Regions from separate parts of the Lelliottia nimipressuralis genome, predicted to be linked through region 4. Evidence: predicted binding sites of a transcription regulator. Region 4 holds the regulator's gene; each other region holds the start of a gene.

Region 1 (7,776 bases), 340 kb from region 4:
GTCGGTCATCAGACGCAGGTGATCGCGCTGAACGTCGAAGGTGTCTTCCATACGCTTGGAGTTGGAGAAGGTCGGCGGATCGATGAAGATAAGATCGAACTGTTCATCCGTATCGCGCAGCCAGCCCAGTACGTCGGCCTGCAGCAGACGATGCTGACGACCGGTCAGGCCGTTAAGACGCAGGTTGCGCTCAGCCCACTCCAGATAGGTACGCGACATGTCGACCGTGGTGGTGCTACGCGCACCGCCCAGGCCCGCATGAACGCTGGCGCTGCCGGTATAAGCGAACAGGTTCAGGAAGTCTTTCCCTTTGCTCATCTGGCCCAGCATACGACGCGCAATACGGTGATCGAGGAACAAACCGGTGTCGAGATAGTCTGTCAGGTTCACCCACAGGCGCGCATTGTATTCGCCCACCTCGATAAAGTCGCCCTTATCGCCCATTTTCTGATACTGATTGGTCCCTTTCTGACGCTCACGGGTCTTCAGGATCAGTTTGTTCGGCGCAATGCCCATCACGCCAATTGTCGCCGCGATGATGTCCAGCAAACGCTGGCGCGCTTTTTGGGCATCAATGGTTTTCGGCGCAGCGTATTCCTGCACCACGACCCAGTCCGCATAACGGTCTACCGCAACGTTATATTCCGGCAAATCGGCATCGTAAATGCGATAGCATTCAATGCCTTCCTGTTTCGCCCATTTTTCGAATTTCTTCAGATTCTTACGCAGACGGTTAGCGTAGTCTTCCGCCACTGTCGATGGCTTGCTGTCGCCATCTTTCTCGGTCAGATGGTAGTTTTTCTGTACGCAGTCCAGCGGGCCGTTTTTGGCTTTGAACTGACGCTCGGCGCGGAGCTGGAGGCAGCTTAGCAGCTCAGGAGAACCGCTAAACAGCGACAGATTCCAGCCGCCGAAATAATCTTTCATGGTGCGACCCAGCAGGCTGTGCAGTGCAATCAGTGCCGGTTCGCTATCGAGACGTTCGCCGTACGGCGGGTTACTGATCACCGTACCGTAAGGGCCTTTCGGCAGCGGGTTGGTTAACTGGGAGACGTCTTTCACCTCGAAGTCTATCAGTTCGCCGATACCGGCGCGGCGGGCGTTGCTGCGCGCGCGTTCAATTACGCGAGCGTCGCTGTCCGAGCCATAGAAACGGGAGGTGTAATCAGCCAGGCCTTTACGCGCACGAACCTGTGCTTCGGCTTTGACCTCTTTCCAGATGGCGTCGTCATGCTGTGCCCAGCCGCTAAAGCCCCACTGCCCGCGATGCAATCCTGGCGCGCGGTCGGTGGCCAGCATGGCCGCTTCAATCAGCAAGGTGCCGGAACCGCACATAGGGTCGATCATCGGCGTGCCCGGCAGCCAGCCAGAGCGCATCACAATGGCCGCAGCCAGGTTTTCTTTGATCGGTGCAATACCGGCGCGATCGCGATAACCACGCTGGTGCAGGCCTTCGCCGCAGAGATCCAGAGAAATATTGGCGGTCTCTTTATTGAGCCACACGTTGATACGCAGATCGGGATTTTCACGATCGACGTTCGGGCGCTCAAGATTTTTACGCGTGAAGCTGTCGACGATGGCGTCTTTCACTTTCAGCGCACCGTACTGGCTGTTACGGATTTCGTCGTTCAGCCCGCTGAAATGCACGGCAAAGGTCGCACCCGGGGCGAAAATCTCTGTCCAGTCGATCGCTTGCACGCCGAGATACAGATCAAGGTCGCTATAGACCTTGCAGGCACCCAGCGGCAACATGATGCGCGACGCCAGGCGACTCCACATCAGGCTCTGGTAAATAAGCCGTGTGTCGCCCTCAAAGTGGACACCACCCTGAACCACCTGACACTCAAGCGCGCCAAGGCTTTCCAGTTCAGTTTTTAACAGCTCTTCCAGCCCACGGGCCGTACTGGCAAACAGAGAATTCATATCGTCACTTATTACTCGTAGAAAATTGCTGCGCATTATAGCTAATATGCGCTCTATGTCATAAAGTTGAAGGCTTATTTTCAAATCGTTCGAGGGCGTGAACAGTGGCGACGTTATCCAGGCTTTTTATTCATCCGGTCAAATCCATGCGTGGTATTGGCCTGACCCACGCGCTTGCTGACGTCAGCGGCTTTGCCTTCGATCGCATTTTTATGATTACCGAACCGGACGGCACCTTCATCACCGCCCGCCAGTTCCCGCAGATGGTGCGTTTTATCCCAGCTCCGCTGCACGACGGCCTGCATTTGACGGCGCCGGATGGCTCAAGCGTGATAGCACGCTTTACTGACTTTGCCCCTGTTGATGCCCCGACAGAAGTGTGGGGTAACCATTTCACCGCCCGCATCGCCCCGGATGAGATTAACACCTGGCTGAGCGGTTTCTTCTCCCGCGCGGTGCAGCTGCGCTGGGTCGGCCCGGAGCTTACGCGCCGCGTGAAGCGTTTTGAAGCCGTTCCCCTCTCCTTTGCCGACGGTTTCCCCTATCTGCTGACGAATGACGCCTCCCTGCGCGATCTGCAAAACCGCTGTTCCGCCAGCGTGCAGATGGAGCAGTTCCGCCCGAATCTGGTCGTGACGGGCGCACAGGCCTGGGAAGAAGATACCTGGAAAGTGATCCGTATCGGCAGCGTGATCTTTGATGTGGTGAAACCGTGCAGCCGCTGTATTTTCACCACCATCAGCCCGGAAAAAGGGCAAAAACACCCTTCCGGCGAGCCGCTGAAAACCTTGCAGTCTTTCCGCACCGCACAGGATAACGGCGATGTCGATTTTGGTCAGAACTTGATCCCACGCTCCAGCGGCGTGATTCGCGTCGGCGACGAGATTGAGATCCTCGCATCGGGTCCTGCCCGAGTTTACGGCCCAGGGCCGGAAGAAGAAGCGCTTGAAGCTGAAACGCAGCCTGTCACAAAAGTGACGCTTCAGTGGGAGGGGCAAACCTTACCGGGGAATAATCAGCAGGTACTGCTTGAACAGCTGGAACAAGCGGGGATCCGCGTTCCTTATTCATGTCGTGCGGGGATCTGTGGAAGCTGTCGCATCACTCTGGTCGATGGCGAAGTGACGGCGCTGAAGAAATCAGCCGTAAGCGAAGATGGTACGATTCTGTGCTGTAGCTGCATTCCGAAAACGTCGTTGCAGCTAGAGCGCTAAACAGCCTGTTCGAGGCTAAAGGAATCCATACGCAGTTGCGGTTTAAGCCGGTCGTTCATCACTTTAATCGCATCACCCAATTGCATTGTGCGCCCGGCAATCACCACGCCGGGTTGCGCCAGCAAACAGAGCGCGGCGTTTTCGCCCGGTTCTACCACCAGCAAACTCACCTCTTCCGAAGTATCGCTGAGATTGACGCAGGCCGCATCGCCGGTGACTGGCGACCATGCTTGCCCATGAGCGAGAAAGTGCCAGCTTTTTGGCATCTGCGGTTTCAGGAAGCGAATCGCCACCAGCGCATTCAGCACCAGTTCGGCGCGCTGCTCTTTAGAGAGAATAAGATCGCGACATTTCTCTTCAAAAGAGAAAAACAGGGCTGCATCGTCAACACAAAAGCCTGACGGTGCAAACGCATCCGGGGTCAGCATTCGGCGAGCAAAACGAGAGCGAAATAACATACCATTGGCTAAATCGAGCATCATTCGATCGTGCTCTTCGCAAAAATACCAGCGCCAGTTATCGTCAGGTTTTATTCGCATTTTCCTCTCCTTCCCCACAACGTCCTGTTCTTAAAATGTCCAAATTATCGCTTCGTTTATAACATCAATAATAAAAGACCATAATGTCTAAATAAGCAACAAAGACGGAATATAAAACAACCAGGGCTGGAAATAAAGCCCTGGTTGTCTGATATGGAGAAAAGATTAGATATGATTAACGATTTCTTTAATCAATTGTGGGCCTTTAAAAATAAAGCCGGAATAGATTTGCACCAGTGAGGCACCTGCCGCCATCTTCTCGCGAGCCGCGATGACAGAGTCGATCCCGCCCACGCCGATGATCGGTAAGCGACCTTTTAATTCCGCCGACAAGGCACGAATAATTTCGGTGCTTTTTAATTGTACCGGACGACCACTTAAGCCACCCATTTCGTCGCAGTTTTTCATTCCCTGCACGAGGGAGCGATCGAGCGTAGTATTGGTGGCAATAACACCATCAATATTATGGCGAACCAAACTGTCGGCAACCTGGATCAATTCTTCGACAGAAAGATCCGGGGCGATCTTAACCGCGATCGGAACATATTTATGATGGGTCGCCTGGAGTTCATTCTGTTTATTTTTAATCGCACTTAACAGATCGTCCAGCGCTTCACCATATTGCAGCGTACGCAAGCCAGGGGTATTTGGCGAAGAGATATTTATCGCGATATAACCGGCATAGGCATAGACTTTTTCCATACAAATCAGATAGTCATCTTTACCCTTCTCAACCGGCGTATCTTTATTTTTGCCGATATTAATTCCCAGCACACCGTCAAAATGGGCTTTTTTAACGTTCTCTACCAGATGATCAACACCGTGGTTATTGAAGCCCATCCGGTTGATCAAACCTTCTGCTTCAACCAGGCGGAACAGGCGCGGCTTGTCGTTACCGTCCTGCGCGCGCGGCGTCACGGTGCCCACTTCGATGGAGCCAAACCCCATCGCGCCAAGAGCGTCAATGCACTCACCATTTTTGTCGAGACCTGCTGCCAGACCCAGTGGGTTCTTAAACGTCAGGCCCATGCACTGGACAGGTTTTTCCTGCACTTTCTGGCGCACCAGCGCCTCAAGAGGCGTTCCTGTAATCCGGCGTAACTGCTGGAATGTCAATTCATGAGCGCGCTCTGGATCGAGCTGAAAAAGGGCTTTACGAACGAAGGGGTAGTACATGAACTCTCCTGGATTCCGGTATGCAAACCGGACACGGATTATCAGCGATCGCGCCAGGAAAGGGAATTGACCTGTGGCAAAAAATCATCGTAAAGCGCAATCGTTTTCCTTTCTGCCTCTTTCTTATGCAATTTTCGGCATTTTAATTTCAGATAAATCATTTAGTGGAATAACCGTGCAATGTCACACTCGTGAAAATTGTTATGAATGTTAGATAAAAGCAAACAAATAGTTATAAGGAGCAAACATGCGCGTCATCACGTTGGCCGGAAGTCCGCGTTTTCCTTCTCGCTCCAGCGCCCTGCTGGAATACGCCCGCGAACAGCTCAACTCGCTGAACGTCGAGGTGTGCCACTGGAACTTGCAAAACTTTGAGCCGGAAGACCTTCTCTATGCCCGCTTTGACAGCCCGGCATTACAGACGCTGATCGAACAGCTCAAAGGAGCCGACGGGCTGATCGTGGCGACACCGATCTATAAAGCCTCTTTCTCTGGCGCGCTGAAAACCCTGCTCGATCTTCTGCCTGAACGTGCGCTGGAGGGAAAAGTGGTTCTGCCGCTGGCGACCGGCGGTACCGTTGCGCACATGCTGGCGGTGGATTACGCCCTCAAGCCTGTCCTGAATGCCCTCAAAGCCCAGGAGATCCTGCACGGGGTGTTTGCCGATGACTCTCAGGTGATCGATTACCAGCATAAACCGCAGTTCACCCCGAACCTGCACCTGCGCCTTGATAGCGCGCTGGAAACCTTCTGGCAGGCGTTGCATCGCCGCGATGTGCAAGCCCCCGCCTTTGGCCGTCTGAAAGGAGTCGCCCATGTTTAAATATCTTCTGACCGCCCTGTTCGCTGTCTCTGCGCTTGCACAGGCGGCGGAACCGGCGCCTGAAAGCCTGCGTATCGGATATCAGAAAGGCAGCGTCAGCATGGTGCTGGCGAAAAGCCATCAGCTGCTGGAGAAGCGCTACCCGGACACGAAATTCTCATGGGTCGAGTTCCCGGCCGGGCCGCAGATGCTGGAGGCGCTGAACGTCGGCAGTATTGATTTGGGCAGTACCGGCGATATCCCTCCTATTTTTGCCCAAGCTGCCGGAGCGGATCTGGTTTATGTCGGCGTCGAGCCGCCAAAGCCGAAAGCGGAAGTGATTCTGGTGCCTGAAAACAGCCCGATCAAAACCGTCGCCGATCTGAAAGGCCACAAAGTCGCCTTCCAGAAAGGTTCCAGCTCCCACAACCTGCTTTTGCGCGCCCTTCAACAGGCGGGTCTGACGTTCAAGGATATTCAGCCTGTCTACTTAACCCCGGCAGATGCCCGCGCGGCGTTCCAGCAAAATAATGTTGATGCCTGGGCGATCTGGGACCCGTACTACTCTGCCGCCTTATTACAGGGCGGCGTTCGGGTGCTGAAAGATGGCGAAACGCTGAAGCAGACCGGTTCGTTCTATCTTGCCGCACGTCCGTATGCGGAAAAAAACGGCGACTTTGTTCAGGGTGTGCTGCAGACCTTTAGCGAGGCGGATGCGCTCACTCAGAGTCAGCGTCAGGAAAGCATCGCCCTGCTCGCCAAAACCATGGGCCTGCCGGAGCCGGTGATCGCCAGCTATCTGGATCATCGCCCGACGACGGTGATTAAACCCGTCGACGCGAAAACCGCTGTCCTGCAGCAGCAAACCGCAGATCTGTTCTACGAGAACCGTCTCGTGCCGAAAAAAATCGATATTCGCGACCGTATCTGGCAACCCTCTGAAAAAGAAGGATCGAAATCATGAGTCTGAATCTGTTCTGGTTTTTACCGACCCACGGTGATGGGCATTATCTTGGCACCGAAGAGGGCGCGCGCCCGGTGGACTACGGCTATCTGCAGCAAATCGCGCAGGCCGCCGACAGAATCGGTTTTACCGGCGTGCTGATCCCGACAGGGCGCTCTTGTGAAGACGCATGGCTGGTGGCCGCCTCGATGATCCCGGTCACGCAGCGCCTGAAATTCCTGGTGGCCCTGCGCCCGAGCGTGGTCTCCCCAACCGTTGCCGCCCGTCAGGCCGCGACGCTGGATCGCCTTTCCAATGGCCGCGCCCTGTTTAACCTGGTGACCGGCAGCGATCCGCAGGAGCTGGCCGCCGACGGCGTGTTCCTCGATCACACGGAGCGCTACGAGGCTTCCGCGGAATTTACCCGCGTCTGGCGCCGTCTGCTCGAGGGCGAAACCGTCACCTACGAAGGAAAACATATCCACGTTCGCGATGCGAAACTGCTGTTTGCGCCGGTGCAACAGCCGCGTCCCCCACTCTACTTTGGCGGATCGTCAGATGTCGCGCAGGATCTTGCCGCTGAACAGGTTGATCTCTATCTGACCTGGGGCGAGCCGCCTGAGCTGGTGAAAGAGAAAATTGAGCAGGTGCGCGCCAAAGCCGCCGCGCATGGGCGCAAAGTGCGCTTCGGCATTCGCCTGCACGTCATCGTGCGAGAAACGAACGCCGAAGCCTGGCAGGCCGCCGACCGGCTGATTTCACATCTGGACGATGACACCATCGCCAAAGCGCAGGCAGCCTTTGCGAAGACTGATTCCGTAGGACAGCACCGAATGGCCTCCCTGCATAAAGGCAACAAGGACAATCTCGAAATCAGCCCGAATCTGTGGGCGGGTGTAGGCCTGGTTCGCGGCGGCGCGGGTACGGCGCTGGTGGGCGATGGCCCTACGGTCGCGGCGCGGATCAATGAGTATGCCGATCTGGGTATCGACAGCTTTATCTTGTCTGGCTATCCGCATCTGGAAGAAGCATACAACGTCGGCGAGCTGCTGTTCCCGCATCTGGATGTGGCCATCCCGGAAATCCCGCAGCCGCGCGCGCTCCAGCTTCAGGGCGAAGCCGTAGCGAATGAGTTTATCCCGCGAAAAGTCGCGCAGAGCTAACGAGGTACGTATGGCA
Region 2 (7,776 bases), 1.0 Mb from region 4:
AACTGGGTTCCGGTCGATGCCATCGAGCGTATCGAGGTGGTGCGCGGCCCGATGTCATCGCTGTACGGGTCCGATGCGCTGGGCGGGGTGGTAAACATCATCACCAAAAAAATCGGCCAGAAATGGACCGGCACCCTGACCGCCGACACCACGATTCAGGAACATCGCGATCGCGGTGACACCTACAACGGTCAGTTCTTTACCAGCGGTCCGCTGGTGGATGGCGTGCTGGGGCTGAAAGCCTACGGTAGCCTCTCTAAACGCGAAAAGGATGACCAGCAGGAATCCTCAACCTCTGCGACGGGCGAAACGCCGCGCATTGAAGGGTTCACCAGCCGCGACGCTAACGTCGAATTCGCCTGGACGCCGAATCAAAACCACGATTTCACCGCAGGCTACGGTTTCGACCGTCAGGATCGCGATTCAGACTCTCTCGACCAGAACCGCCTTGAGCGCCAGAACTACTCCCTGAGCCACAACGGGCGCTGGGATGTCGGCAACAGCGAGCTAAAATTCTACGGCGAGAAAGTCGATAACAAAAACCCTGGTAACAGCAGCCCGATTACCTCCGAAAGCAACAGTATCGACGGGAAATATGTCCTGCCGCTCGGTGAAATTAACCAGCTGCTGACCTTTGGCGGCGAATGGCGACACGACAAACTGAAAGATCCGGTGAACCTGACCGGCGGCTCCAGCAGCAACACCTCTGCCAGCCAGTACGCGCTGTTTATTGAAAACGAATGGCGTATTTTTGAACCGCTGGCGTTGACCACTGGCGTGCGTATGGACGATCACGAAACCTACGGCGACCACTGGAGCCCGCGTGCGTACCTGGTCTATAGCGCAACAGACACCGTGACGGTGAAAGGCGGCTGGGCGACGGCCTTCAAAGCTCCCTCCTTACTGCAGTTAAGCCCGGACTGGACCACCGGTTCGTGCCGTGGTGCCTGTGAAATTGTCGGTAGCCCGGATCTGAAACCTGAAACCAGCGAAAGCTTTGAGCTGGGTCTTTACTATGCCGGGGAAGAGGGCTGGTTAGAGGGCGTTCAGGCCAGTATTACCACCTTCCAGAACGATGTGGATGACCGCATCAGCATCCTCCGCACCGCAAATGTAAATCAGGCGCAGAGCTATCCAAACTACGTGGGGCTGAATGCCGACGGTGAGCCGATTTTCCGCTACTACAACGTCAACAAAGCGCGTATTCGCGGCGTGGAAACCGAGCTGAAATTCCCGCTGGCCGAAGACTGGAAAGTGACGCTGAATTACACCTATAACGACGGGCGTGATATCAGCAACGGTGGCAACAAACCGCTGTCCGAGCTGCCTTTCCATACCGCGAACGGAACCGTGGACTGGCAGGCAACGCAGGACTGGTCCTTCTATATGCAGGGTAACTACTCCGGCGAAAAACGAGCCATCACCGCCGGCGATGCAACGCCAGGCGGGTATGTGGTCTGGAATACCGGTGCAGCGTGGCAGGCAACGAAAAATGTCAAACTGCGTGCAGGCGTGCAAAACCTGCTGGATAAAGATCTCAGCCGCGACGATTACAGCTATACGGAAGATGGCCGCCGTTACTTTATGGCAGTGGATTACCGCTTCTGATAGCGAGCTGGCCGGGTGAAGGTTATGCCTTTCCCGGCCAACGCTTGCGCTCTGTATTGGCCCGGTTTGCGTAGCGCACCGGGCAACAGGCTGGGTTATTTCAGTAAATACTCCGCATGGAAGCGGAGATGATCCTCGATAAACGAGGCAATAAAGTAATAGCTATGATCGTGCCCCGGCTGGATACGCAGGGTCAAAGGCCAGCTTTTCTGCCGCGCCACTTCCGCCAGCACTGCGGGCTGCAGTTGATCGGCGAGGAACTGATCGGCATCACCCTGATCGATAAGCGTCGGGATCGCCTGTTGCGGAAGGCTTGCCTGCATCAGCGCACAGCTATCCCATTCCTGCCAGGGGGTGACATCATCGCCCAGATAATTCGAAAACGCTTTCTGCCCCCAGGGCACCTGAGTCGGGTTCACAATCGGCGCAAAGGCGGAGACGCTGGTGAATTTATCCGGATTTTTAAGCGCCATAATTAACGCGCCGTGTCCGCCCATCGAATGCCCGCTGATGGCCGCGCGGTCACTCACGGCAAACTGCGCCTGGATCAGAGCAGGCAGCTCGTCGCGAATGTAATCGTACATCCGGTAGTGGCTCGCCCAGGGCTGTTGGGTCGCATTCAGATAGAAACCCGCTCCTTTACCCAGATCGTATCCGGCGTCGTCAGCGACATCATCGCCGCGTGGGCTGGTGTCGGGCATCACCAGGGCAATGCCTAATTCAGCCGCAACGCGCTGTGCACCCGCTTTAGTGGTGAAGTTCTCATCGTTGCAGGTCAGGCCGGAGAGCCAGTACAGCACCGGCGGCTTAACGTTACCGGTGAACGGTGGCAGAAAGATGCTGAACGTCATCGCGCAGTTCAGCGTGGTGGAGTCGTGCCGCCAGCGCTGCTGCCGACCTTCAAAACAACGGTGCTCTTCGAGCAGTTCCATGCAAGGCTCCTGATTTTGTGTCGATATTCACTAAATCCATAATACAGATTATTCATTCACCTGTGAGCAACTTTCACTTCCGCATTAAGTCGATATGTTGCATCATGAATTAACTAAATTTTAACAATTGGGGCGATCATGGCGCTGCGTATCGCGCTCAGCGGATTTGTGGTTTTGGTGGTGGCGATGGGGATAGGGCGCTTTGCTTTTACGCCTCAGGTTCCGCTGATGATTTCGGCCGGACAGCTGACGCTGACCAGCGCCGGGCTGGTGGCCGCCATGAACTATCTGGGCTATTTAGTTGGCGCGTGGGATGCCATGCGGGCGCACCGCTTTGTTGAAGGGCGTCTCTATCTCGGGATCTTCGGCGCGGTAGCGCTGACGCTGCTGTCAGCCGTCGCGGATAACGCCATCATTCACGGCCTGATTCGTTTCGCGATCGGCTGCATGAGCGGCTGGTCGATGGTGCTGATTGCCGCCTGGACTAACGAACGGCTGGCCCATTTTGGTAAGCCGGGACTTAGCGCGGCGGTCTTTGCCGGGCCGGGGGCGGGCATTGCCTTAAGCGGCCTGCTGGCGGTCTATATTCAGGCACGCTCGCTTTCAGCAGGCGCGGCGTGGCAGATTTATGGCGTGCTGGCGCTGATTCTTATCGTGCTGGTGGCGCGCTATCTGCCGCGCGGCGGGCAGTTGCATCGGCCGGGAACGGCGCCGGAGCCGCTGGTGCTGACCACCGATTTGCGTCGCCTGGTCTGGAGCTACAGCCTGGCAGGGTTTGGCTACATTCTCCCGGCCACCTTTTTATCGCAGATGGCGGCCGTGCGTTTCCCCGGCAGCCTGTTTGCGCAGTTTGTCTGGCCCGTCTTTGGCGCGGCGTCTGTCATCGGGATCGCGCTGAGTATCGCCCTGCGCCACGTCTCGACGTCGAACCGCCGTCTGTCGATTGTCCTCTGGTTGCAGGGGCTGGGCGTGTTTGCCGCCTGGCTGATGCCGGGGATCGGTGGCCTGATAACGGGCGCACTGCTGGTGGGCGGTGGGTTCCTCTGTGCCGTGCAGCTCTCCCTGTTGTGCGGCCGCGAACTGGCCCCGAACCACACCCGTTATATGGCCGGTTTACTGACTACGGGGTATGCGCTCGGTCAATTGGTTGGGCCGGTCACGTCGGCGCTCTCGACCTGGCTTACCCATCAGCTTGAGCCGGCGCTGGGCCTTGCAGGGCTGGCGTTGTTTGTCGGCGGAGCACTGGTCTGGGATCGTCAGGCCGAAAGGCAGCAGCAATTGCAATAATTATCGCTGTGAATACTGGATTATGTGCGCCACCTCACGCACAATGAGCGCACACTTTTGCTTCAAAGAGGGCAAAAGGCAGCCACACCTGCAGGAGAAAAATAATGCCATCACTCAGTAAAGAAGCCGCTCTCGTTCACGAAGCTTTAGTCGCGCGTGGTCTTGAAACCCCGCTGCGTCCGCCTGTTAATGAACTGGACAACGAAACACGCAAACGTCTTATTTCCGGGCACATGACCGAGATCATGCAGTTGCTGAATCTCGACCTGAGCGACGACAGCCTGATGGAAACTCCGAATCGCATCGCCAAGATGTATGTCGATGAGATTTTTTCCGGTCTCGATTACGCCAATTTCCCAAAAATCACCGTCATCGAAAATAAAATGAAAGTCGATGAAATGGTGACTGTGCGCGATATCACCCTGACCAGCACCTGCGAACACCATTTCGTGACTATCGACGGCAAAGCGACCGTGGCCTATATCCCGAAAGATACGGTGATTGGTCTGTCCAAGATCAACCGCATTGTGCAGTTCTTTGCCCAGCGTCCGCAGGTGCAGGAGCGCTTAACGCAGCAGATTCTAACGGCGCTGCAAACGCTGCTTGGCACCAACAATGTGGCTGTATCTATTGATGCCGTCCATTATTGCGTCAAAGCGCGCGGCGTTCGCGATGCAACCAGCGCGACCACCACCACGTCGCTGGGTGGCCTGTTTAAATCCAGCCAGAACACCCGCCAGGAGTTCCTGCGCGCCGTGCGTCACCACAACTAACCACAGGGCAGGATAGATGGAGCGTAATGTCACGCTGGATTTTGTACGTGGCGTTGCCATTCTCGGTATCCTGCTACTGAATATCGCCGCTTTTGGACTGCCCAAAGCGGCGTATCTCAATCCCGCCTGGTATGGCGATATTACCCGCAGCGACGCCTGGACATGGGCGATTCTCGATCTCTTCGCGCAGGTTAAATTCCTCACGCTCTTTGCGCTCCTCTTCGGCGCAGGGCTGCAGCTGCTCCTCAAACGTGGCAAACGCTGGATCCAGTCGCGGCTGACGCTGCTGGTACTGCTCGGCTTTATCCATGGCCTGTTTTTCTGGGATGGCGATATTCTGCTGGCCTATGGGTTAGTCGGTCTGATTTGCTGGCGGATGATCCGCGATGCCCACGACGTAAAAAACCTGTTCAATACGGGTGCGATCCTCTATCTGATTGGCATCGGCGTACTGTTGCTGCTGGGAATGATCTCCGGCGGGTCGACCAACCGCTCATGGATCCCGGATGCGGCGAATCTGCAATATGAACAGTTCTGGAAGCTAAAAGGCGGCGTGGAGGCGATCAGCAATCGCGCGGATATGCTCGGCGATAACCTGATCGCCCTCGGTGCGCAGTACGGCTGGCAGCTGGCGGGAATGATGCTGATGGGCGCGGCACTAATGCGCACCGGCTGGCTGAAAGGGGAATTTAGTCTCACTCATTACCGCCGGACCGGGTGTGCGCTGGTGCTGACTGGTGTCATCATCAATCTGCCCGCAATTGTCGCGCAGTGGATGCTGGGCTGGGATTACCGCTGGTGCGCGTTCCTGTTACAGGCCCCGCGTGAGCTGAGCGCCCCGTTCCAGACCATCGGCTATGCGGCGCTGATTTTCGGCTTCTGGCCGCAGATAGCCCGTTTCCGACTGGTGGCTGCCGTGGCCTGCGTTGGCCGGATGGCGCTGAGCAATTATCTGCTGCAAACTCTGATCTGCACCACGCTGTTCTATCATTTCGGCCTGTTTATGAAATTCGACCGCCTTCATCTGCTGGCGTTTGTTATTCCGGTCTGGGCAGTGAATCTGGTGTTTTCCGTCATCTGGCTGCGTTTTTTCCGCCAGGGACCGCTGGAATGGTTGTGGCGTCAATTAACCGCACGTGCTGCAGGTGTATCATTGACTAATACATCCAGATAACGATCTGGATCACAATCATTAACAAAACGGATGTAAACGTTTTCATCTGTGTGAGCTTCTTCACGTAGTCCCCTCCTTGTCACTGCCAGAATAGCCTCCTTGCTAAACACAGGGGGTGTCTGTGAGTTGCTGCAATCCTTTAAAGGATGGTGAATATGATCACCATTCGTGACGTAGCCCGCATCGCGGGTGTTTCTGTTGCTACCGTCTCCCGCGTGCTGAATAACAGCGCGCTGGTCAGCCCTGAAACGCGTGAAACCGTGATGAAAGCGGTGACGCAGCTCGGCTATCGGCCCAACGCCAATGCGCAGGCTCTCGCCACCCAGGTGAGCGACACCATTGGCGTGGTGGTGATGGATGTGTCGGATGCCTTCTTTGGTGCGCTGGTGAAAGCCGTGGACGTTGTCGCCCAGCAGCACCATAAATATGTGCTGATCGGTAACAGCTACCACGAGGCTGAAAAAGAGCGTCACGCCATTGAGGTGCTGATCCGCCAACGATGTAACGCCCTGATTGTCCACTCAAAAGCCTTGAGCGATGAGGAGCTGGCGGGGTTTATGGATCAAATCCCAGGCATGGTTCTCATCAACCGCGTGGTGCCGGGGTATGCCCACCGCTGTGTCACGCTGGACAACGTCAGCGGGGCGATGATGGCGACGCGCATGCTGCTCAATAACGGCCATCAGCGCATCGGTTATCTCGCCTCCAGTCACCATATTGAAGATGACGATATGCGACGGGAAGGCTGGCAAAACGCCCTGAAAGAAGCCGGGATTGTGCCGTCAGACAGCTGGATTGGTACCGGTTCGCCGGATATGCCGGGAGGGGAGGCCGCGATGGTCGAACTGCTCGGACGGAATCTGCAACTGACCGCCGTCTTTGCCTACAACGACAGTATGGCCGCCGGGGCGCTCACTGCGCTGAAAGACAACGGCATTGCGGTGCCGCAGCATCTGTCATTGATTGGTTTTGATGATATTCCGATTGCCCGTTACACGGACCCGCAGCTCACTACCGTGCGCTATCCGATTGCGTCCATGGCCCGTCTGGCAACGGAGCTGGCGTTACAGGGCGCCGCAGAGCAGCAGGATTTGAGCGCAACACACTGTTTCATGCCGACTTTAGTACGCCGCCATTCTGTGGCTGTTAAACAAATTGTGGCTCCGATCACTAACTGATTACGTCAGGTGATGTAACCGTTTTCAATCTGTGAGTAAATTCACAGTATCTTAACAAGCCGCTGACTATGATGTCAGCGTTTTAGGAGCTGAAACGCTATGTAACGGTGATTAATCACTTTCTCTATAGCCAAAGTGCCCCAAACGACAAATAAAACGCATTACTGGAGCGTTACCGAACACGGAAGATAGAAATTTTATAAGTGAACTTCGGCTGTCAGTAACGTTTTTCTAACATCTGCCCGCCGACCGTTATTCACAAGAACTACCCTGCATAAAAAAAACCGGAGATACCATGAATAAGAAGGTGTTGACTCTGTCTGCTGTTATGGCAAGCATGCTTTTTGGTGCAGCTGCGCACGCTGCGGATACCCGTATTGGTGTGACAATCTATAAATACGATGACAACTTTATGTCTGTTGTTCGTAAAGCTATCGAGAAAGATGCTAAAGCAGCGCCAGACGTTCAGCTGCTGATGAATGACTCCCAGAACGACCAGTCCAAACAGAACGACCAGATCGACGTTCTGCTGGCGAAAGGCGTGAAAGCCCTGGCCATCAACCTGGTTGACCCGGCAGCTGCAGGCACCGTTATTGAAAAAGCACGTGGCCAGAATGTGCCTATCGTCTTCTTCAACAAAGAGCCTTCCCGCAAAGCGCTGGACAGCTATGACAAAGCCTTCTATGTCGGTACTGACTCTAAAGAGTCCGGTATTATTCAGGGCGATCTGATCGCGAAACACTGGGCAGCGAACCCGAACTGGGACCTGAACAAAGACGGTCAGATTCAGTTCGTTCTGCTGAAAGGCGAGCCGGGCCACCCGG
Region 3 (7,776 bases), 1.4 Mb from region 4:
TGCTGCTGCAAAACAGAATTTTGCTCGCCTGAATGAATTTTATATTCCATTATAGTACGGTTAATATGAATTAAAAATTCCTGAGGGACAAAAAATGAATCTTGGCTCACTCGTTTCAGAAACCCGTAATCCGCAAACCATGGATCTCGATGCGCTCTCCACGCTCGATCTTGTTAACCGTTTTAATCAACAGGATACGCTGGTCGCGCTGGCAGTGAAAGAGACATTGCCTGAGGTGGCAAAAGCCGTTGATGCCGCCGCCGCCGCGCTGAAAGCCGGTGGACGCATTATTTACATGGGGGCAGGGACCAGCGGACGTCTCGGGGTACTGGATGCCTCTGAATGTCCGCCGACCTTTGGCGTGCCGCACGGTCTGGTGATTGGGCTGATTGCCGGTGGGCCGGGGGCGCTGTTGAAAGCGGTCGAAGGGGCTGAGGACGATAAACAGCTGGGCGCGAATGATCTCGCCGCCCTGAGCCTGACAAAAAACGATCTGGTAGTCGGCCTGGCGGCATCCGGGCGCACGCCTTATGTCATCGGCGGTCTGGAATATGCCAAACAGCTGGGCTGCACGACGGTAGCGATCTCCTGTAATCCCGGTTCGCCGATTGCACAGGTTGCGGCGATTGCCATCTCTCCTGTCGTGGGGCCAGAAGCGCTGACCGGATCGACGCGCCTGAAATCGGGCACCGCGCAAAAGCTGGTACTCAACATGATCTCCACGGGGGCAATGGTGAAATTCGGCAAGGTCTACCAGAACCTGATGGTGGACATGAAAGCCACCAACATCAAGCTGGTGGATCGTGCCTGCCGTATGGTTGTGGAAGCCACCGGCGCCAGCCGTGAAGAGGCTGAAGCTGTTCTCCAACAAACCGATCACGACGTTAAACCGGCCATTCTGATGATTCTGAGCGGACTGGACGCCACAGCGGCACGCGCAAAACTGGAAGCCCATCAGGGATTCTTGCGGGCTGCATTACAAAACTAAAACTGAGGCGTATATGGAAAAAACAGCAGTGCTCGCCAGCGACATCTTGCAAGGGATTGGCGGGGAGAAAAACATCCGCCGTCTCGAAAACTGCATGACGCGCGTGCGGGTCGAAGTTCAGGACGACGGCCAGCTCGATCTGGCGCGTCTGAAAAAGCTCCCCGGCGTCAGCGGCTACGTAAAGCAGGGCGCACAGCACCAGCTGATTGTCGGGCCGGGCAAAGCCGCGCAGGTCGTTGATGCGATGCGTGCGCTGATGATCGGTGAAAGCGCTGAGGTTTTAGGCGATGTGGATCGCAACAAAGCGCAGGCCAAAGCCAAATACAAAGCCCCGATGAGCGATGCGCTGCGCCAGTTGGCCAACGTCTTTATTCCCCTGATCCCGGCGTTTATCGCGTCGGGTCTGATTACCGGGATTATCAATATCCTCAAACGCCCGGATATCGTCGGCGATTTTGCGACCCATTATCCAAACCTGCTTGGGATTCTGGGCATCTTTGGTAGCGCGGTGTTTGCCATCATGAACATTCTGGTGGGCGTCAACGCGGCGAAAGTCTACGGCGGTTCGATGGCGATGGGCGGCGTGATGGCGGGGATCCTCTCCAGCCCGCAGCTGGCGCAAATCACCCTGTTTGGCGAAGCGCTCCAGCCCGGACGCGGCGGTGTCATCGCGGTGCTGCTGGTCGTCGCCCTGATGTGCTGGGTCGAGAAGCGTCTGCGCAGCCTGCTGCCGGGCTCGATTGAGTTGATCCTCAATCCACTGCTGACCACCCTGATCACCGGTACGCTGGCGATTGTGGCCTTGCAGCCGTTAGGCGGCTGGATCTCCGAGGCGATTGCGCACGGGGCGTCGATGGCTATCGATCGTGGTGGCTTGCTGGTGGGGGCGGTGCTGTCCGGTACCTTCCTGCCGCTGGTGTTAACCGGGCTGCATCAGGGGCTGGTGCCTATTCACGTGGAGCTTGTGCAGGCGCACGGCTACAACGCGCTGCTGCCGATTCTGTCGATGGCAGGGATGGGGCAGGTCGGTGCTGCGATTGCTATCCTGCTGAAAACACGCAACGAACGGCTGAAAAAGGTGATCAAAGGTGCATTGCCGGTTGGATTGCTGGGCATCGGTGAGCCGCTGATTTTCGGCGTCACGCTGCCGCTTGGCAAACCTTTCCTCGCGGCCTGTCTGGGCGGAGCGATGGGCGGGGCGTTGATCAGCTACTGGAAAGTGGCTACCGTTATTACTTTCGGGATCTCCGGTTTACCGCTGGCATTAACCATCGTGACCGGAAAAGTCACGCTCTATCTGTTAGGCTGTTTGGTAGCGATTATCGCCGGGTTCTTGTTTACCTGGCTGTTAGGATTCCACGATCCAGAGGAGTAAGGTTTGGTTAATCACGAGCGCCGCGTTGTCTTTTTCGATTTGGATGGAACGCTTCATCAGCAGGATATGTTTGGCAGTTTTATGCGCTATCTGTTGCGTCGCCAGCCCTTGAACGCACTGCTCGTGCTGCCACTTTTGCCGATCATCGGGATCGCACTGTTGATAAAAGGGCGCGCGGCGCGCTGGCCAATGAGCCTGCTGTTATGGGGCTGCACCTTTGGGCACAGCGATGCGCGGCTCAGCCAGCTGCAACAGGATTTCGTCCACTGGTTTCGCGGGCACGTCACCGCGTTTCCGGTGGTTCAGGACCGGCTGACGGAGTACCTCAACGCCAGTGACGCCGATATCTGGCTTATCACCGGCTCGCCGCAGCCGCTGGTGGAGCAGGTCTATTTTGACACGCCGTGGTTGCCGCGCGTGAATCTGATTGCCACTCAAATGGGGCGCGCCTACGGCGGATGGGTGCTGACGCTGCGCTGTCTGGGGCACGAGAAAGTGGTGCAACTGGAGAAAAAAATCGGCACGCCGCTGCGCCTTTACAGCGGCTACAGCGACAGCAAGCAGGACAACCCGCTGCTCTATTTCTGCCAGCACCGCTGGCGCGTTACCCCTTCAGGCGAACTTCAGCAACTGGAATAGTGTTAATCATAACGGGTGTGTATAATGCCGCCCGCTTTCCGACTGGAGTACCTTTCGTTGTCTGACCTTGAACTCAATCATGAATACTGGATGCGCCATGCGCTTTCCCTTGCAAAACGCGCCTGGGATGAGGGCGAAGTGCCCGTGGGTGCCGTTCTGGTGCATAACAATCAGGTGATTGGCGAAGGGTGGAACCGTCCGATAGGTCGCCACGATCCGACTGCGCATGCCGAAATCATGGCTCTGCGTCAGGGCGGGCTGGTACTGCAGAACTACCGTTTGCTGGATACAACGCTGTATGTCACGCTGGAACCCTGCGTGATGTGTTCTGGTGCGATGGTGCACAGCCGCATCGGGACGCTGGTGTATGGCGCGCGGGATGAAAAGACAGGCGCGGCGGGTTCCTTAATGGACGTACTCGGTCATCCGGGCATGAACCACCAGGTCCAGATTATCGGTGGGGTACTTGCACCAGAGTGTTCGGGGCTACTAAGCGATTTCTTTCGAATGCGCCGTCAGCAGAAAAAGCAACAAAAGGCAGAATTGAAGTCGTCGGGTGATTAAGCTCATTCGGTGATACCACCGGATAGCTCTGCGCCAGCTGCTCAGCCTCCATCACTTCCTTCTCTTTCTCCTGCAGATAACCTTCCAGGCTTATCTGATACTTGCGGATATTTTCCACATACGCGTAGGCTTCGTGGCCGCGCGCATACCCGTACGTGAGTTTATTGTACCAGGGCTTCTGGCTCAGCAGCGGCAGACGCTGTTTTACGTCAGACCAGCTGTCAGGATTGCCTTTGGTCTTGGCGGTCAACGCGCGGGCGTCGAGCATATGCGCGTAACCCATGTTGTATGCCGCCAGTGCAAACCAGATCCGCTCCTCTTCCGGCACCGTTTCCGGTACTTTCGCCATCATATCCTGCAGATAACGCGCGCCGCCGCTAATGCTCTGTTCCGCGTCGGTGCGATCCGTCAGGCCGAGACTTTGCGCCGTATTCTTGGTGAGCATCATCAGGCCACGCACGCCGGTGGGTGAGGTCGCCTGGGCGTCCCAGTGAGATTCTTGATAAGAAATTGCCGCCAGCAGGCGCCAGTCGATCGCCTGGGCGTATTTCTCGAACAGCGGCTGGAGTTCCGGCAGCACACTGTCGACCGCGCGCAGGAAGCTGCGGGTATCGACGTAATCGAAATCGCCGCCGTGACCGAGATATTTCTCCTCAAGCCGCGCGAGGGTACCGTCTTCATTCATCGAATTGAAGAAATCGAGGATCGCGGCGGCGAGGGTTTGATCTTCGTCGAGAGGGCTAAACCAGGTGACGGGCTGTTCGTCGGTCACGTCCAGCGCCACGGCCAGCTCCGGATGCACGCGCTGGAATAGACTGATCGCCACGGAATCGGCGATGGTGTACGCCAGCTTTTTATCTTTTACCTGTTCCAGTAGGGCCGTAGTGCCGAGTTTGTCATCGACCTTCCAGCTGAGATCCGGGTATTTCTTCTCTTTCAGGGAGCGCAAATCGTCAATCACCACATGGCCTGGCGCGATGGTGAGCTGCTGATCGTTAAGGGCAGCAAGCGTACGCGGGCGCACTCCGCCCACGCGATAGACAAGTTGCTGAGAAACGGAGTAGTAGGTCGGCCCTGGCTGATAGTTCTTGCTGCGCTCGCTGTTATAGACCAGCCCGGCGGCGAGCATATCGGCATCGCCGTTATCCAGGTCGTCAAACAGCTGGCTGATATTCTGGCGAACAGTGATTTTGAGTTTTACGCCCAGGTAGTCGGCAAACTGCTGCGCCAGCTCGTAATCGAGACCGGTAATTTTGCCGTTAACGTTGTTGTAGGTCAGCGGAGAGCTGATGGTACTGACACGCAGCTCCCCCCGCGACTGGATCGCGGCGATACGGTTTTCGGCTTTGCCGAACCAGGGGATTGAAGGCCACAGGGCCGCTGCCAGCAGCAAGGTTACAATGCCGATGAGCAGATAATTAATCTTTAATTTTTTCAATTAGTTAATTCTCTGCGCCGTGCGTTGCCTCAGTGTGCTGTAGCCATGTTAAGAATAAGGTTTGCCATTGATTGAGCGGCATTTTGCGCAAACTTACGACAGTTGGCAACAAATTAGAGAGACAGGTCACACCTATGGATAAAAATGCGAGATGATTTTATTTCGACGCAAACGGTTTCGTCGGCGCTCAGGATTCTCTATAATGACGCCCGTTTTCCCCTTGCGCACACTGTAAGCGCCTCAGGCGCTTCGAAGACGAGAGACTTATGATGGAAATTCTGCGTGGTTCGCCTGCACTGTCTGCCTTCCGTATCAACAAACTGCTGGCACGTTTTCAGGCTGCCGACCTTCCGGTAAGCAATATTTACGCTGAGTATGTCCATTTTGCTGACCTGAATGCTCCCTTAGATGCGCAGCAGCGCGAGCAGCTTGAACGTCTGCTCAAGTATGGCCCGAGCCTGAGCAGCCATACGCCAACCGGCAAACTGATCCTTGCGACGCCTCGCCCTGGCACCATCTCCCCCTGGTCTTCTAAAGCCACTGACATTGCCCACAACTGCGGCCTGAGCCAGATTAATCGTCTGGAGCGCGGCGTGGCGTATTACGTTGAAGCCTCGACGTTGACCGCTGAACAATGGCAGGCCGTTACCGCTGAGCTGCACGACCGCATGATGGAAAGCGTCTTCGCGTCGCTGGATGATGCACAACAGCTGTTCTCTCACCATCAGCCTGCGCCCGTTCAGAGCGTGGATCTGCTGGGTGAAGGCCGCCAGGCGCTGATTGATGCCAACCTGCGTCTGGGTCTGGCGCTGGCAGATGACGAGATTGACTACCTGCAGGATGCGTTCGTGAAGCTGAACCGCAACCCGAACGACATCGAACTCTATATGTTCGCGCAGGCCAACTCCGAGCACTGCCGCCATAAGATTTTCAACGCCGACTGGGTTATCGACGGCGAAGAACAGCCGAAGTCGCTGTTTAAAATGATCAAAAACACCATGGAACAAACGCCTGACCACGTCTTGTCTGCCTATAAAGACAACGCGGCGGTGATGGAAGGTTCTGAGGTGGGCCGCTTCTTCGCCGATCGCGAAGCAGGGCGCTATGCATTCCATCAGGAGCCTGCGCATATCCTGATGAAAGTGGAAACGCACAACCACCCGACGGCGATTTCGCCATGGCCGGGTGCAGCCACCGGTTCCGGCGGCGAAATCCGTGACGAAGGCGCAACCGGACGTGGGGCAAAACCAAAAGCGGGCCTGGTCGGTTTCTCCGTCTCTAACCTGCGTATTCCTGGCTTTGAACAGCCGTGGGAAGAAGATTTCGGCAAGCCAGAGCGCATTGTCACTGCGCTAGACATCATGACCGAAGGCCCACTGGGCGGGGCGGCGTTTAACAACGAATTTGGTCGCCCGGCGCTGAACGGCTACTTCCGTACCTATGAAGAGAAGGTCGACAGCCACAACGGCGAAGAGCTGCGCGGCTACCACAAGCCCATCATGCTGGCAGGCGGGATCGGCAATATTCGCGCCGATCACGTGCAGAAAGGTGAGATCACCGTCGGCGCGAAACTGATCGTTCTCGGCGGCCCGGCAATGAACATCGGTCTGGGCGGCGGGGCGGCCTCTTCGATGGCCTCTGGTCAGTCTGACGCAGACCTCGATTTTGCTTCCGTACAGCGCGACAACCCTGAAATGGAGCGTCGTTGCCAGGAGGTGATCGACCGCTGCTGGCAGCTTGGCGATGCCAACCCTATTCTGTTCATTCACGACGTCGGTGCGGGCGGTCTCTCTAACGCCATGCCGGAGCTAGTGAGCGACGGCGGCCGCGGGGGGCGTTTCAATCTGCGCGATATCCTGAGCGATGAGCCAGGCATGAGCCCGCTGGAAATCTGGTGTAATGAATCCCAGGAACGCTACGTGCTGGCGGTCTCTCCGGACCAGTTGCCGCTGTTCGACGAACTGTGCCGCCGCGAGCGCGCACCGTACGCGGTCATTGGTGAAGCGACGGAAGAGCTGCATCTGACCATGAACGATCCGCACTTCGACAATCAGCCGATTGATCTGCCGCTTGACGTGCTGCTGGGCAAAACGCCGAAGATGACCCGCAACGTGCAAACCCGTAAAGCTGCGGGCAAAGCGCTGGATGTGCGCGGGATCGCCATTGCTGATGCCGTGAATCGCGTCCTGCACCTTCCGGCGGTAGCGGAAAAAACCTTCCTCGTGACCATCGGCGACCGCTCGGTGACCGGTATGGTGGCCCGCGATCAGATGGTTGGCCCATGGCAGATCCCGGTGGCGAACTGCGCGGTGACCACGGCGAGCCTCGACAGCTACTACGGCGAAGCGATGGCGCTGGGCGAACGTACCCCGGTTGCACTGCTGGACTTCGCCGCCTCTGCCCGTCTGGCGGTCGGCGAAGCGCTGACCAACATCGCTGCGACCCAGATTGGCGATATCAAACGCATCAAACTCTCCGCGAACTGGATGGCCGCAGCCGGGCACCCAGGCGAAGACGCGGGTCTGTATGAAGCCGTAAAAGCGGTCGGCGAAGAACTTTGTCCGGCGCTGGGTCTCACCATTCCGGTCGGCAAAGATTCTATGTCGATGAAAACCCGCTGGCAGGAGGGCAACGAGCAGCGCGAAATGACCTCTCCGCTGTCGCTGGTTATCACCGCTTTTGCCCGCGTGGAAGATGTGCGTCACACCATCACGCCACAGTTGGCTACGGAAGATAACGCCCTGCTGCTGATTGATCTCGGTAAAGGCCACA
Region 4 (7,776 bases):
CTCAGGCGCACTCGGCGCTGTACGACACTGAGCGCACATCAGAACTGTTCTGTGAGATTGTGAACCGCTGGAAGCGTCTGGGTGGCTGGCCGCTGCCGATGGGCGACAGCGAGGAATAAAAAAAGCGACCGAAAGGTCGCTTTTTTTTGCCTGATGCAAAAGAACTTATTCTGCGTCTGGCTCTTCGGTTTTGTACTTGGCAGCGGTTTCTTTGATCAGCTGCTGCAGTTCACCACGCTGATACATTTCGATCAGAATGTCGCAACCGCCGACCAGCTCACCATCAACCCACAGCTGCGGGAAGGTTGGCCAGTTAGCGTATTTCGGCAGCTCAGCGCGGATGTCCGGATTCTGCAGAATATCAACGTAAGCAAAACGCTCGCCACAGGCAGACAGCGCCTGCACGGCTTGTGCAGAGAAACCGCAGTTTGGCAGCTTCGGTGAACCTTTCATGTACAGCAGAATCGGGTTTTCAGCGATCTGGCGCTGGATTTTTTCAATAGTCGTGCTCATGTCTTGCTTCCTTTAACTTCTGTTACGGCGATCGTCTGACATTGTAGCGGGTCAGAGAGACATCGGAAAATAACATTTTCGTCACCTGCTTATATCTTAACGGTTGTCGGCTAAAGTTGCATTCCAAAGATAGCTTACCCCCTCACCCGGTGTGGTTTTGTTCAGGGAGTGAACAACGCGGCAACAATCTGACTTTTTTTTTTGCACTCGCTAACGAAACAGACTTTTAGGCCGATAAATGCTATTAACTTCTCGCAGATTTTTAGATTAGAATCGACGGGCTTTGTAAATCATACGTGGGTACTATTGATGACCCACATCTAATTCAGGGGAATGCTCAGTGGCGCGGATAACAAAAATCTCGATCACGCTCTGTGCTTTACTGTTTACATCACTCGTTTTCACGCCAGCGGCTAACGCCTCGGAGCAGGCGCGGCACTCTGCCGTGCAGAAGTCACATCTGGCGAAAACCACAGAACGTAAGAAAAAAACACCTACCAGCACCCGTAAAAGCGAAAAGAAAAAAACCACTACCGCACGAAAGCAGTCCACCTCCAGTAAGGCCCTCACCAGTAAAACCCGCAGCAAACCTACCCGCACTGCCGTAAAAGTTGCAAAAGTGGCTCCGGAAAAATGCACCGTCCGGAAAGGCCACAAAACGAACTGTGTGAAAGTGGGCAAAACTGCGAAGCTCTCTGAGGTGCATAAAGTGCGCGTTCAGAAAGCGCAGAAAACCGCGATGAACAAGCTGATGGGGCAGATTGGCAAACCCTATCATTGGGGCGGCACCTCCCCGCGCACCGGTTTCGACTGCAGCGGTCTGGTCTATTACGCCTATAAAGATCTGGTGAAGTTCCGCATCCCGCGTACGGCGAATGAGATGTATCACCTGCGCGATGCAGCAGCCGTGAATCGCGGTGAGCTGGAGAGCGGAGATCTGGTCTTCTTCCGCACCCAGGGTCGCGGCACCGCCGATCACGTTGGCGTTTACGTTGGCAACGGCAAGTTTATCCAGTCGCCTCGCAGCGGCCAGGATATCCAAATCACCTCCCTGAGCGAAGATTACTGGGTTCGCCACTACGTTGGCGCCCGCCGCGTAATGACCCCGAAAACCATTCGCTAATCCCTGCCCTGCCGCACCGTCGGCAGGGTAAGTTCCTCTTTTGCATACCCTTTCAATTTGCTACTCTATCCTTGCACTCAATAGGGTTATTGCAGTGCAACACTATAATAAGGAGAGAAGCAATGTCGTTCGAATTACCTGCATTACCGTATGCAAAAGACGCCCTGGCTCCGCACATTTCGGCGGAAACCCTGGAATACCACTACGGCAAACACCATCAGACCTATGTCACTAACCTGAACAATCTGGTTAAGGGCACCGCGTTTGAAGGTAAAACGCTGGAAGAGATTGTGCGCAGTTCTGACGGCGGTGTGTTCAACAACGCTGCTCAGGTCTGGAACCACACGTTTTACTGGCACTGCCTGGCACCGAACGCCGGTGGCGAACCGACCGGTGAACTGGCGGCTGCCATTAACGCCGCCTTCGGCAGCTTTGCGGATTTCAAAGCGAAGTTTACTGACGCAGCAATTAAGAACTTCGGCTCTGGCTGGACGTGGCTGGTTAAAGAGGCTGACGGTAAACTGGCTATCGTCTCAACGTCAAACGCGGGAACCCCACTGACCACCAGCGCGAAACCGCTGATGACCGTTGATGTGTGGGAACACGCGTATTATATCGACTACCGTAACGCTCGCCCGAACTACCTTGAGCACTTCTGGGCGCTGGTTAACTGGGAATTTGTGGCGAAGAACTTCGCGGCGTAAATGAGACGCAGAAGGGGCAGCCCTTCTGCGTTTTTTGATTACTCTGTGACGCGAACAGGTTCCGGCTGTTTACGGCCCGATGTCAGGACCAGCAGCAGACCGAGCGCCGCTATAATCGCCCCCATCACCGGTACAAAAGCGTATCCCAGCCCGCCTGAAATCACCGCCCCACCCGCTGCCGCACCCAGCGCATTCCCGAGATTAAACGCACCGATATTCACGGAAGAAGACAGGCCCGGCGCTTCGTGCGCCACACGCATGACGCGCATCTGCAATGGCGGAACCACGGCAAAGGTTGCAGCGCCCCACACCACCATCGCAATGGCCGCCCCAAACTCGTTGCGCGCAAGCCAGGGAATCGCGAGCATAATCACAATCAGCAGCGTTAAGAAGCCTTTCAGCGTCCCGGTGACCGAGCGATCCGCCAGTTTACCGCCGAGATAGTTGCCCAAAGAGAAACCGACGCCAATCAGCACCAGCATCGCCGTCACGAACAGCGGTGTGGCGTGAGTGATATCGTGCAGTACCGGTGAAATGTAGGTGTAGAGCGTAAACATCGCGCCCGCCCCGAGCACCGTGGTTAACAGAGCAGACAACACCTGTGGACGAACCAGCACCGACAGCTCTTTACGCACGTCCGGGCGCTCGCCCGCCTCGCCTTTCGGAAGCGAGAAGAACAGTGCAATCATCGCCACTACGCCCAGCCCTGCGGTTGCCATAAACGACATCCGCCAGCCAATGACTTCACCAAGCCAGGTCGCCGCCGGTACACCGCCAATATTGGCGATGGTTAGCCCCATAAACATGGTTGCCACCGCGCTGGCCTGTTTGTGTTTTGGCACCACGCTCGCCGCCACCACAGAGCCTAAGCCAAAGAACGCGCCGTGGTTCAGGCTGGTCAGAATGCGTGACAGCAGCAGCGTGGTGTAATCCGGTGACAGCGCCGAGAGCACGTTACCGAGGGTAAAAATCGCCATCAGGAAGATCAGCGCATTGCGACGGGCACGATGCGACAACAGCAGCGTCATGAGCGGCGCACCAATCATCACGCCAATGGCGTAGGCGCTGATCAGCATACCTGCGGCGGGAATAGAGACATCTACCCCTTTTGCGATAACCGGCAACAGTCCCATCGGGGAAAACTCGGTGGTGCCGATGCCAAAAGCGCCAATCGCCAGGGCAAGCAGGGGAAAATTGATTTTCATTGATTAACTACGGATGCCGTGTCGTCGCGCGACACGGGACTAAGATGTCAAAAGCATGACATCAATCACAAAAAATGAGAAGTTAACAAATTAGCAAAAGATTTTTGCCGTGCGGGTAACAATCAGGGAACAGGCAGGAGATGAGGGAGAGAACTCTCCCCCGCTTGAATCAGTGCAGCGCAGCGGTCAGACCCGCAGCGACAATCAGAGCCAGAACAATAATGGTTGTCGTCAGCGAAAACTTCAGATCGGTACTCATCAATTTTTCTCCTTTTAATCACCCCACGAAAAGTGAGCTTGCTCATTTTTACACAGTTTACCCCAAAAATCTTCCTGGATTTAGGCTGATAACCGTTTTTGCTCTTCCCCTTTTCATCAAGATAAGACAAAATTCCACGCTAAATTTATAAGCGTACCGGCCACTGACCCCCTCCTGACGTTCTGAGTCGTTTTCCCGGCGTATCGCAATTCACATTGCGAGATAAGGGTGAGAGAAGGCAAACGTTTACCTTTAAGTATTTCAGGAGTTTAAGATATGGTCTGGAGTGACATGTAATGGCAACAATTAAAGATGTGGCGAAACGCGCAAACGTTTCCACTACAACCGTATCACATGTAATTAACAAAACGCGTTTCGTTGCGGAAGAGACGCGCAACGCCGTATGGGCCGCCATCAAAGAGCTGCACTACTCCCCAAGTGCCGTGGCGCGTAGCCTGAAGGTGAACCACACCAAATCGATCGGCCTGCTGGCGACCAGCAGCGAAGCCGCCTATTTTGCGGAGATCATCGAAGCGGTTGAGAAAAACTGTTTCCAGAAGGGCTACACCCTGATTCTCGGCAACGCCTGGAACAGCCAGGAGAAACAGCGCGCTTACCTGTCGATGATGGCGCAAAAGCGCGTTGATGGCCTGCTGGTAATGTGTTCTGAATACCCGGAGTCCGTACTCTCCATGCTTGAAGAGTATCGCCACATTCCGATGGTGGTGATGGACTGGGGTGATACCCGCGCTGATTTTACCGATTCCGTCAACGATAACGCCTTTGAAGGCGGCTACATGGCAGGTCGCTACTTGATTGAGCGCGGTCACCGCGAAATCGGCGTCATTCCGGGTCCGCTGGAGCGCAACACCGGCGCAGGCCGTCTGGCAGGGTTCATGAAAGCGATGGAAGAAGCGCTAATTACGGTGCCAGAAAACTGGATCGTGCAGGGCGACTTCGAGCCGGAGTCCGGCTACCGCGCGATGCAGCAGATCGTCTCCCAGTCGCACCGCCCTACCGCAGTCTTTATCGGGGGTGACATCATGGCGATGGGCGCCCTTTGCGCAGCCGATGAGCTGGGTTTGCGCGTGCCGCAGGACATTTCCGTGATCGGGTACGATAACGTGCGCAACGCACGCTACTTCACCCCGGCGCTGACGACCATTCACCAGCCGAAAGACTCGCTGGGCGAAACGGCCTTCAATATGTTGTTGGACCGCATCGTCAGCAAGCGTGAAGAGTCGCAGTCGATTGAAGTCCACCCGCGCCTGATTGAACGCCGCTCCGTGGCCGACGGTCCGTTCCGCGACTACCGCCGTTAATCCCCCGAGGGGCCGGTTATTCCGGCTCCCTCAGCCACTCTCTGTTCAGCGTTTCGCTGTCTCCCAGATAATCCAGCAGCCACGCCAGCGCCGGTGACATATCGTTTTGCTGCCACGTCAGGCAACAGGCCGCATCCGGGAACGGGTTTTCCAGCGTCAGAGCCACCCATTCACCGCGATCGATGCGTGGACGTGCAAAATGCGCCGGCACCATTCCCACGCACAGCCCCGCAGAAAGACAGGTCGCCGACGTTTCCCAATCCGGGGCGACCACACGGCGTTGGTTATCCAGTAACCAGGTAATCCGTTTTGGCAGCGATCGTGAGGTATCTTCCAGCACCAGTGACGGCCAGTTGCGCAACGTATCATCGCTCAACGGGCCTGCAATGGCGGCCAGAGGATGATCGCGGGCGACAACGCAGGTCCAGCTCAGGGCTCCCATATCGCGAAATGCATAGCGACCACCCACAGGGATCGCCTGAGTCGCGCCGATCGCCATCTCCACCCTGCCGTCAGAGAGCGCATCCCACACGCCGTTGAACACCTCCTGCGAGACGCGCAGCTCCACATCAGAGAAGTGGCGATAGAAATCGACCACCATCTGTCGGGTGCGTTCGGGTTTGACGATGTTATCCACCGCAATGGCGAGATGCCCGCGCCAGCCGTTCGCAATCTGCTGGCACTGCTCGCGGGTGATCATCATTTTTTTGATAACAGATCGTCCTTCTTTCAAAAACCAGACGCCCGCTGGCGTCAGAACAACGTCGCGGTGACGGCGCTCGAACAGCGGAACCGCCAGCCACTCTTCAAGCTGACGCACCGTATAGCTCACCGCAGAGGGGACGCGATGGAGTTCCTGGGCCGCGCCACTAAAGCTGCCGTTACGCGCGACCGCATCCACCACTTCTAACGAATATTCTGACCACATTTTCTGCCTGCAAAATTTTTGAATGCAATCACCAAATATTAGCGTTTCACAAGGCAGTTTGCACTCCCTACACTTTGCGCCAGTGATTACCTGCCCTCTTTAGGAAATAAAAAACAATGCAACCCAACAAAGGATTCCTGGTCTGGCTCGGCGGTTTAAGCGTGCTGGGCTTTTTGGCGACCGACATGTACCTGCCCGCGTTTGCCGCGATGCAGGCCGATTTACAGACCCCTGCCGCCGCCATCAGCGCCAGCCTGAGCCTGTTCCTCGCCGGTTTTGCCTTCGCACAGCTGTTATGGGGCCCGCTCTCTGACCGTTACGGTCGCAAACCGATTCTGCTCCTCGGTCTGGCGATTTTCGCCGTCGGCTGCCTGGGGATGCTGTGGGTGCGTGATGCCACCTGGCTGCTGGTGCTGCGATTTATCCAGGCATTCGGTGTGTGTGCCGCAGCTGTCACCTGGCAGGCGCTGGTGACGGACTATTATCCCGCGTCTCGCGTGAACCGCATTTTTGCCACTATTATGCCGCTGGTCGGGCTTTCTCCGGCGCTGGCTCCCCTGCTCGGTAGCTGGATCCTGGTGCATTTTGACTGGCAGGCGATTTTCGCCACCCTGTTTATCATCACGCTGGTGCTGATGTTACCGGCCTTCACGCTAAAACCTGCCCAGCCGAAACCGGCTGAAAACCACGATAATCGCGTCACTTTCCTGTCGCTGCTGCGTTCACGCGCGTATCGCGGCAACGTGCTGGTCTACGCCGCCTGTTCCGCCAGCTTCTTTGCGTGGCTGACCGGTTCGCCGTTTATTCTGCATGATATGGGCTACAGCCCGGCGGTGATCGGCCTGAGCTATGTTCCACAGACCATCGCGTTCCTGGTGGGGGGCTACGGCTGCCGCGCCGCGCTGCAAAAATGGCAGGGACAGCAGATGCTGCCATGGCTGCTGGTGCTGTTCGCCGTAAGCGTCATCGGTACCTGGGCGGTTGGCTTTATTCCACACGTCGGGCTGACTGAAATTCTGATCCCGTTCTGTGTGATGGCCGTGGCAAACGGCGCGATTTACCCGATTGTGGTGGCTCAGGCTTTGCGCCCGTTCCCTCATGCAACGGGCCGTGCGGCGGCGCTGCAAAACACCCTGCAGCTCGGTCTGTGCTTCCTCGCAAGCCTGATTGTCTCTGCGTTAATCGCTACGCCGCTAATGACCACGACCAGCGTGATGCTGGCTACCGTGGTTCTCGCCGCGCTGGGTTATCGCATGCAGGCCTCTATGAAGACGCTGACAGAGGACACTGCAGAGGCGAAATCGTCGCAGGCGTAATCGCGCGAGCAATTATGTTACATTTCAGTCATTAGGCTGCTAACAACTTTCAGTTGAATCGCTCTTTTTTGCGGCCTATACTAAATTTGGTTCATATAAATACGATAAATATTATGTGTTAACGGGAGCCGGAGTGCTCCCGTTTTACCATGGAAGGCCTTTCGGTAAGGGTTATCTCCCTTCCTCTGTTCTACGTCGGATATTAGCCTCACGGAAAAACCGTGGGATTTCTCACAAACCATAAAAAGCGGCTACGCTGTTTGAAGGTTCTGATCACACAACGTGATGGAGAAGCTATGAGTTCATCGTGTATAGAAGAAGTCAATGTTCGGGACAATAACTGGTTCCGGATCGTCAATGAATTACTGAGTCGGGCGGGCATCGCGATTAACGGGTCTGCTCCTTC

The links. Region 4 encodes PurR, which represses purine synthesis genes. Its sites were predicted from a motif close to CANGCAAACGTTTGCNTG; they were not measured.
Region 1: the regulator PurR is predicted to act here: its motif matches at 4,946-4,963, upstream of pyrD (quinone-dependent dihydroorotate dehydrogenase).
Region 2: the regulator PurR is predicted to act here: its motif matches at 5,804-5,821, upstream of galS (HTH-type transcriptional regulator GalS).
Region 3: the regulator PurR is predicted to act here: its motif matches at 5,169-5,186, upstream of purL (phosphoribosylformylglycinamidine synthase).

The regions. Positions count from the first base shown of each region.
Region 1 covers NZ_CP167172.1:1,623,382-1,631,157, reverse strand. Annotated here, with positions in the region: gene rlmKL (bifunctional 23S rRNA (guanine(2069)-N(7))-methyltransferase RlmK/23S rRNA (guanine(2445)-N(2))-methyltransferase RlmL) at 1-1,923, opposite strand, end outside; gene ACB496_RS07505 (YcbX family protein) at 2,028-3,137, shown strand; gene zapC (cell division protein ZapC) at 3,134-3,676, opposite strand; gene pyrD (quinone-dependent dihydroorotate dehydrogenase) at 3,842-4,852, opposite strand; gene ssuE (NADPH-dependent FMN reductase) at 5,100-5,675, shown strand; gene ACB496_RS07485 (sulfonate ABC transporter substrate-binding protein) at 5,668-6,618, shown strand; gene ssuD (FMNH2-dependent alkanesulfonate monooxygenase) at 6,615-7,760, shown strand; gene ssuC (aliphatic sulfonate ABC transporter permease SsuC) at 7,771-7,776, shown strand, end outside.
Region 2 covers NZ_CP167172.1:3,010,155-3,017,930, reverse strand. Annotated here, with positions in the region: gene cirA (catecholate siderophore receptor CirA) at 1-1,608, shown strand, start outside; gene fghA (S-formylglutathione hydrolase) at 1,704-2,540, opposite strand; gene ACB496_RS14440 (YbfB/YjiJ family MFS transporter) at 2,679-3,827, shown strand; gene folE (GTP cyclohydrolase I FolE) at 3,932-4,600, shown strand; gene yeiB (DUF418 domain-containing protein YeiB) at 4,617-5,774, shown strand; gene galS (HTH-type transcriptional regulator GalS) at 5,930-6,952, shown strand; gene mglB (galactose/glucose ABC transporter substrate-binding protein MglB) at 7,248-7,776, shown strand, end outside.
Region 3 covers NZ_CP167172.1:3,405,712-3,413,487, reverse strand. Annotated here, with positions in the region: gene murQ (N-acetylmuramic acid 6-phosphate etherase) at 95-988, shown strand; gene ACB496_RS16320 (PTS transporter subunit EIIC) at 1,002-2,363, shown strand; gene yfhb (phosphatidylglycerophosphatase C) at 2,367-3,002, shown strand; gene tadA (tRNA adenosine(34) deaminase TadA) at 3,027-3,566, shown strand; partial or broken gene mltF (membrane-bound lytic murein transglycosylase MltF) at 3,454-5,019, opposite strand; gene purL (phosphoribosylformylglycinamidine synthase) at 5,271-7,776, shown strand, end outside.
Region 4 covers NZ_CP167172.1:1,961,320-1,969,095, reverse strand. Annotated here, with positions in the region: gene rnt (ribonuclease T) at 1-119, shown strand, start outside; gene grxD (monothiol glutaredoxin 4) at 166-513, opposite strand; gene ACB496_RS09230 (C40 family peptidase) at 854-1,636, shown strand; gene sodB (superoxide dismutase [Fe]) at 1,759-2,340, shown strand; gene ACB496_RS09220 (MFS transporter) at 2,379-3,545, opposite strand; gene ACB496_RS09215 (YnhF family membrane protein) at 3,715-3,804, opposite strand; gene purR (HTH-type transcriptional repressor PurR) at 4,101-5,126, shown strand; gene punR (DNA-binding transcriptional activator PunR) at 5,143-6,054, opposite strand; gene punC (purine nucleoside transporter PunC) at 6,171-7,370, shown strand; gene cfa (cyclopropane fatty acyl phospholipid synthase) at 7,667-7,776, shown strand, end outside.